DNA from 2 places in the Vibrio sp. PID23_8 genome. Region 1 is predicted to be linked to the other one. Evidence: predicted binding sites of a transcription regulator. Region 1 holds the regulator's gene; the other holds the start of a gene.

What was found. The regulator PurR, encoded in region 1, represses purine synthesis genes. The targets are predictions, from matches to a motif close to TNANGNAAACGTTTNCNTNA.
Region 2: the regulator PurR is predicted to act here: its motif matches at 2,447-2,466, upstream of purM (phosphoribosylformylglycinamidine cyclo-ligase).

The regions. Positions count from the first base shown of each region.
Region 1 covers NZ_LIXE01000001.1:294,956-298,738, reverse strand. The annotation lists gene AK966_RS01330 (DUF2007 domain-containing protein) at 1-240, opposite strand, end outside; gene AK966_RS01325 (TVP38/TMEM64 family protein) at 240-932, opposite strand; gene AK966_RS01320 (TfoX/Sxy family DNA transformation protein) at 1,051-1,641, opposite strand; cyclic di-GMP riboswitch class I at 1,758-1,847, opposite strand; gene purR (HTH-type transcriptional repressor PurR) at 2,127-3,131, opposite strand; gene torD (molecular chaperone TorD) at 3,566-3,783, opposite strand, start outside.
Region 2 covers NZ_LIXE01000001.1:490,721-494,503, reverse strand. The annotation lists gene AK966_RS02285 (class II glutamine amidotransferase) at 1-424, shown strand, start outside; gene purN (phosphoribosylglycinamide formyltransferase) at 559-1,200, opposite strand; gene purM (phosphoribosylformylglycinamidine cyclo-ligase) at 1,343-2,383, opposite strand; gene upp (uracil phosphoribosyltransferase) at 2,562-3,188, shown strand; gene AK966_RS02265 (uracil-xanthine permease family protein) at 3,373-3,783, opposite strand, start outside.

The DNA of each region.
Region 1 (3,783 bases):
CTGCCAATCTAGATAAGTTGGTTCTGCTTGTTTGCGATACTCTTCAAGTATCACTGAGGCTTTCAGCTTTTGCTCTGGATGTAAAAGCCAAATATACGGGTCAGTATCATCACCAAATGGCAGCTCACCTTTTAAACCAAACAGGTTTTCACCTCGCACTTCACAAACAATGTGTTCCGTTTTGAGTAGTTCACAGACGATGTGGGCTTCAGTGGGGTTTTGAGCGATATATATCTTCATTAAACGTTTCCATTCGGTTGCCCCTGAACTGGCCGGATTTTATTCATGACCCATTTTGCGATGATAGGGAATAACCCAAGCAATGCAAATGACGCCAATACTGCTGGAGACATAATGCCGGACAGACTATCTATGGTTGCGAGTTGAGTACCTGCATTGAGATAGACGGCCGTTCCTGGCAGCATACCAACTTGACTGGTTAAGTAGAATCGAACCACCGTCATTGGCGTTAAGCCCATCAGTAGATTGATTAAGAAAAAGGGGAACACGGGAATGAGGCGCAGTGAAAATAGGTAAAATGCCCCGTCTTTTTCAACACCATGGTTAATAGCACTTAGCTTATTGCCAAACTTACTTTGCACCCACTCACGCAATAGATAGCGGCTACTTAAGAAGGCGATGGTAGCACCTATGGTGCTGGCAAAAGAAACCAGTAATAAGCTAGCCCAGAAACCGAATAGAGCAGCACCAAGCAGAGTAACAACAGCGGCGCCAGGGATCGAGAACGCCGTAATTGCGATGTAGGCAAAGAAATACGTCGCTGCAGCGAAAGCGAAGTTCTGGTTAATAAACGTATTCAAAGCCTCTTGCTGTGCTTTTGCGTTTTCTAACGTTAAATATTGGCTGAAGCTCACCCCTAGAAAGATGACCGTCGCAAGTAGGAACAGACCTAAAATCAGTTTTTTATTCATTGTCGTTACTCCATTTCGCAGCTTAGATAATAAGACAGAATGGAAGAAGAAAAAATTTCAAAAAAAAACCGCAGTATCAAAACTGCGGTTTTTACTCAATGTCATGCTGAATCGCGCGTTATGAAAGCGCGAACATCAACTCTTCTCTACGAGACTGAGGCACAACGCTCCAATGCGTACCGTTGATTGCCCCTTCTAACGCCCACAGCAACTCAATACTTACCGTAGAGGTATGCGTATCTTGAATTGCTTTGTAAGCATTTAAGGCACCTTCATCTTCTAGCTCTTCGACGGAATCGATGCCTGCTTTCTTTAGCATGCGTTCAGTCGCTAAGCGTAGATTAGGAAGATCTTTCAAACGGTTTGGCTTAGTGCTCGCTTGTTGCTTTTTTTCTTGCTTAGCCGTCTCTAGAGATAGCTTAGCAACATCAATCAAGCGGTCAGTAGATTCCCACAAATCATCAGAAATAGCATAGTATTTCGTCACTACGGGGAATCCACGTTTCTTGTAGACGTACGGTTTTAATCCTTGAGTCTCGAAGTCAGATGAAGTTTTTTGGTCTCCTCGAATATGAAGTTGATTGTTCACAACGAGTGCAAACATCGTTTCATCAGCGAAAAGCCCGAAGCCACCAAACATTGAGCGCGACTTGATCGTACCAAGTGCCTCAAACAGCTTCATTGAGTCTTTGAGTATCGGTTTATCCATGGTGTGTTATCTCGGTGTAATTAATATTACGCCACCAAAAATCAGGTCCGAGAGATTAGCAAATGCATGCAGACACAATGTCATTAAAGGGTAAACTCACTTAATGCATATTTGCCATCGGTAACCCCGCTACCTTTCACTATATTTAGTGGTTAAGGCCGGAGGCTTTGCGTCCCATCCTTTCGAATGGTTTGCCCTGTGCGTGACAAGAGGAGAATACTTCGTATATTGCATTAACATCACGTTTCAAACACTAAAGTGTGATCTCTATTCAACTAATGGTGCCATCTTAATGTGTCTAATTTCATATTTTGAAATGTCTACTTGCCATACAAAAGCTTGATGTAGGAAATGGGCAACAAGTTAGTTAAAACAGCAATTTATCTTAGCTTTTGATTATATAAGTAATGTGAAATGCTTAAAAAATTTTATTTTACGAAATAAAAAAAGCACTCCGAAGAGCGCTTTATAAACTTGAGGGGGAGTTAGTTCAATTTCTTAACGGTGTTACGAACCACAATCTCAGGCTGCATTTCAAAAATGCGTTTTTCGTGTTCTTTGTCTTTGATTCGCTCTAGTAAAATCTCGAACGCATTCTTACCAACACGTCTTTTTGGTTGGTGAATAGTCGTTAGAGGAGGCGAGAAGAACTCCGCAAGCTCAATATTGTCATAGCCAATCACTGAGATATCATCAGGGATTTTTATGCCATTTTGTTGTAGACGGCTCATTAAGCCTAATGCCATGGTATCGTTAAAACAGAATACCGCAGTAGGGCGTTTATCCATTGCCGTAATGTTGTCTGCAGCAAGTACTGCCGTATCACACTCGAAGTTACCTTCGAGAATTAACTCTTCGTTTACTGGTAGCTTTGCTTCAGCCATTGCACGTCGAAAACCAGAAATACGCTCTTTACATGCTGCTTTATCAAAGTGACCGCTTAGGCATGCAATATCGGTGTGACCATTGTCAATCAGGAACTTCGTTGCTAGGTAACCACCTTCTTCAGAGTTGTCGATGATCTTATCCGCCTTTGAGCTTTCTGGGCCCCAGTCCATGACAACTTTTGGTATATCAGCATGGCGATCCAGCATTTCTTGTAGCTCTTCGGTTAAATCCGAGCACATCACTAAAATGCCATCAACACGCTTTTCTGCCAGCATTCGAATATAGTCACGTTGCTTCTCATAGATACCACCAGTATTACATAGGATCAGTGTGTATCCTTGGCGGTAACAGTAGCTTTCAACACCGTCAATAACTTCAGAGAAGAATAGGTTTGTTGATTGTGTTACCAACATGCCGATAGTACGGGTTGAGTTACACTTTAAGCTGCGGGCAACAGCACTTGGCGCGTAATTTAGTTCATCAACTGCTTTCATTACTTTTTCTTGGGTTGTTTCTGCAACAAAGCGCGTTTTATTAATTACGTGCGAAACTGTTGTGGTAGAAACGCCGGCTAAGCGAGCAACGTCTTTTATAGTGGCCATAAATGATGTCCTGTATCGAGCTACTTAATACCGTAGTGAATACAACCTTACGCTTAGTATCTGCGCAAACCGAGTGTTATGAGGAAAGTAGTACTCAATAGTTCAGGCAGTGGTTGTTCCGAAATCGGTATAATAAAGGTTTGTAGCAACATTCGTTGCTGAGAGTATTATTCCTTTTAGTTACAATAAGGAATGGATCAGCAATGATGTTAATAAAACACAAAAACCGCTATATTTCAGCGGTTTACATATAAATCATATTTAATCGTTTGCGTTCACATTTTAGACTGATGCGAGCACGCTGGCAATGTTTTCAGCTGTGGTTTTGTGTATTTCAAGTCACATTTTAACTGCGAAATGAAAAGGCTTTTCTACGCCAGACTAAAACTGAACGAACAAATAAGGAGCTCTGAACTCCCCAAAATAGGCGGCAATTATTCACCAAGAAGGTAATTGCTGTCCAGTTTACAAAATGCAATTAATAGTTGTGCAACGCTAACATAGAAGCCAAATTCATCGAATTGTTTACACTTGGCAGCAAATGGCGGTAACCAAGTTAACAGCTGTTGCTGAATGAAATCGTTCTGTTTGGTGAATGCTTCTTCCATATGCTTTTCTTGCTCGAGTTCGTTAGAGCGGATGATCATGTTAC
Region 2 (3,783 bases), 200 kb from region 1:
GGAAGACAAGTTCCCTGAACCACCTCAGGATATGGAAGCGGTCTTTATCTATGTCGCAAAGTGCTGCGATAAGCTGAAAGAGAAGGGCGTGTTTAACATGCTGCTCAGCGACGGTGAGTTTGTGATGACTTACTGTACCAACCATTTGTATTGGATCACTCGTCGTGCACCATTTGGTAAAGCAGCCCTGTTGGATGAAGATGTAGAAATCAATTTCCAAGAAGAGACGACGCCAAATGATGTGGTTTCTGTGATTGCGACTCAGCCGCTAACTGGCAATGAGACATGGCATCGAATGAAGCCAGGTGAGTACGGTTTATTCCATGTTGGTGAATTGGTATTGAACAATGCTAAGGCACTAGAAGATGTGCCATTTGCTGCACCGAAGCCGGGCAACCAAGCGCCGACGGTGCCATTGGAGTAATGGCTTCTCAAACTGAATAACCGAATAAAGCTCACTTAATCGCGAGCTTTATTTTATCAGTGTTATATCTAGTGTTGAGCATAACGAATAAAAGGCAGTCCGAGGACTGCCTTTTATTCGTTTGGGATTCAGGCTTACTCTTCTGCGGCGTAGCCGTGTGTGCCGAGTTCGAAGCCATCAAGGTACGCTTTGCCATCTCTCATCGATAGTCTTTCATCGACTAACCACTTAGTGACCATTGGGTAGATGTTGTGCTCTTGAGTTTGCACGCGGGCAGCGAGGGCATCTGCATTATCATCTACAAACACTGGTACTTTTGCTTGCAGTATAACCGGGCCGCCATCGAGTTCTTCTGTCACAAAGTGAACACTGGTGCCGTGCTCTTTATCACCCGCATCAATCGCGCGCTGGTGGGTGTGTAAACCAGGATACTTTGGCAGAAGAGAAGGGTGGATGTTGATCATTTTACCCATATAGTGGGAAACAAACGCGCTGCTCAGAATGCGCATGTAACCTGCGAGAACAATCACGTCCGGTTGGTATTCATCGATTCGCTTCATCAGTTCAGCATCAAAGTCTTCACGTGAGTCGAATGCTTTTGGATCGATAAAGTGACCGTTCACATAAAACTGTTTCGCTCGTTCCAAACCATAAGCGTCAGCTTTGTTGGAGAACACCGCTGCGACTTGTGCATTTGGCCTACTGTCTTCGCAAGCTTCCAAGATGGCTTGAAGGTTACTGCCGTTACCCGAAATGAGGACCACAATGTTTTTCATGATGTTGAGACTGCCTTGGTATTGTAGGTTTGAAGCGCGTATCCGCTAAATTACCTACTATTAGAATGGTTTTCGATGTTCCAGATAGCAGAATGAGGACGTGGCGTCCTCATTCATATCTTTATGTAGCGCAACTCACAAGTTATTGGATTTCAACTTGCTCTTCATTGGCTTCAGCTTGAGCGATTTCACCAATCACCCATGCCTTTTCGCCTTCTTCTTTTAGAAGTGCAACGGCTGCGTCTGCTTGGTCTTTAGGTAGTGCAACGACTAGACCAACACCACAGTTGAACGTACGGTACATTTCGTGCGTTTCAACGTTGCCTTTCTCTTGTAGCCATTTGAAGATGATTGGCCATTCCCAGCTGTTACCGTCGATCACGGCTTTTGTGCCTTCAGGCAGTACGCGTGGGATGTTTTCCCAGAAACCACCACCAGTGATGTGAGAGATCGCGTGGATGTCGTGTTTCTCAATCATCTTAAGTGCTGATTTGATGTAAATCTTAGTTGGTTCTAGTAAGTATTCACCAATAGTACGGCCTTCTAGCTCTTCGTTCTTGTCTGCGCCAGACACTTCTAGAATCTTACGGATCAGAGAGTAACCGTTTGAGTGTGGACCGCTTGAGCCAACGGCGATAAGAGCATCGCCAGCAGCTACTTTCGTGCCGTCAATCACGTCTTCTTTTTCTACTACTCCAACACAGAAGCCAGCAACGTCGTAGTCTTCGCCTTCGTACATGCCCGGCATTTCAGCGGTTTCACCACCGATAAGTGCACACCCTGCTTGAACACAGCCATCAGCGATACCAGACACCACGTCTGCCGCTGTGTCTACGTCTAGCTTGCCTGTTGCGTAGTAATCTAGGAAGAACAGTGGCTCAGCACCTTGCACGATTAGGTCGTTGACACACATAGCCACAAGATCGATACCGATAGTGTCGTGCTTGTTCATATCCAGTGCTAGGCGAAGTTTTGTGCCTACACCGTCGGTACCAGAAACCAGTACAGGCTGTTTGTATTTAGTTGGTAATTCGCACAATGCGCCAAAACCGCCGATACCACCCATTACTTCAGGGCGACGAGTACGTTTTACCGCACCCTTAATACGATCTACAAGTGCGTTGCCCGCATCAATATCTACACCAGCGTCTTTATAGCTAAGAGAAGAGTTATTACCACTCACAGTGAAGTCCTCGGGTTGAAGTTGGATATGAAAACGGCGCTATTCTAACAGTGCTTAAATACAGATAGCAAACGTTTGCGTTAGTTTTTTTCTTCAGCGATCTATCCTTATAACACTGCAAAAATAGTGTATAATCTGAAGGTTTATTTAAATATTGCCATAAAAGCCGGAGATGGAAATGAAAGTTGTTGAAGTAAAACACCCTCTAGTAAAACACAAAATTGGTCTAATGCGAGAAGGTGACATCAGCACGAAGCGTTTTCGTGAGTTAGCGACAGAAGTCGGTAGCCTTCTTACTTACGAAGCGACAGCAGACTTTGAAACAGAAAAAGTAACCATTGAAGGTTGGAACGGTCCTGTAGAAGTTGATCAAATCAAGGGCAAGAAAGTAACCGTAGTGCCAATCCTGCGTGCAGGTCTAGGTATGATGGATGGCGTTCTTGAGCACATGCCAAGCGCACGTATCAGTGTTGTAGGTATCTACCGTGATGAAGAAACGCTAGAGCCAGTGCCATACTTTAACAAACTTGCTTCTAACATCGATGAGCGTATTGCTCTCGTTGTTGATCCAATGCTTGCAACGGGCGGTTCTATGATCGCAACTATCGATCTTCTAAAAGAGAAAGGGTGTCAGGCAATCAAAGTACTTGTTCTTGTAGCAGCTCCTGAAGGCATTGAAGCACTAGAAAAAGCACACCCTGACGTTGAGCTGTACACGGCGGCAATCGATGAGAAGCTAAACGACAAAGGTTACATTGTTCCTGGACTTGGTGACGCAGGTGACAAGATCTTCGGTACTAAGTAATTATTACTGAATAGAAAAAACAAAGGCTTGGTTTTCACCAAGCCTTTTTTGTATTTGTTCGTTTCGAATGGAGAGAGCACCGTTTTATGACCAATCACAGTAAGTAATCAGAGTTATCGAGTGTTATAACAAGCTAGAATGATCAGCTATTTACTGCGATTGGTATAATTACAGCGCAGACGAATTACTTCGCGTTCTCTTCTTCCATTTGAGCATTATCGACCACGTGGTTTTCACCTAGGTCGTGTGGCAATACTAGGTTAAGAATAATTGCCACGATACCACATAGACTGATGCCTTGTAGGCTGAAGTCACCGATACCAAATGCCATGCCACCGATACCGAACACAAGTGTCACTGCAACAATCACAAGGTTGCGGGACTTGTGCAGATCAACGTTGTTTTTGATCAGCGTGTTTAGACCCACGGTTGCAATAGAGCCGAACAGCAGAATCATGATGCCGCCCATTACAGGCACAGGGATCGTTTGCAGCATTGCGCCTAACTTCCCTACAAAAGCAAGCACGATTGCCGTGATCGCTGCCCACGTCATGATCGCAGGGTTGAATGCTTTGGTTAGCATTACTGCACCCGT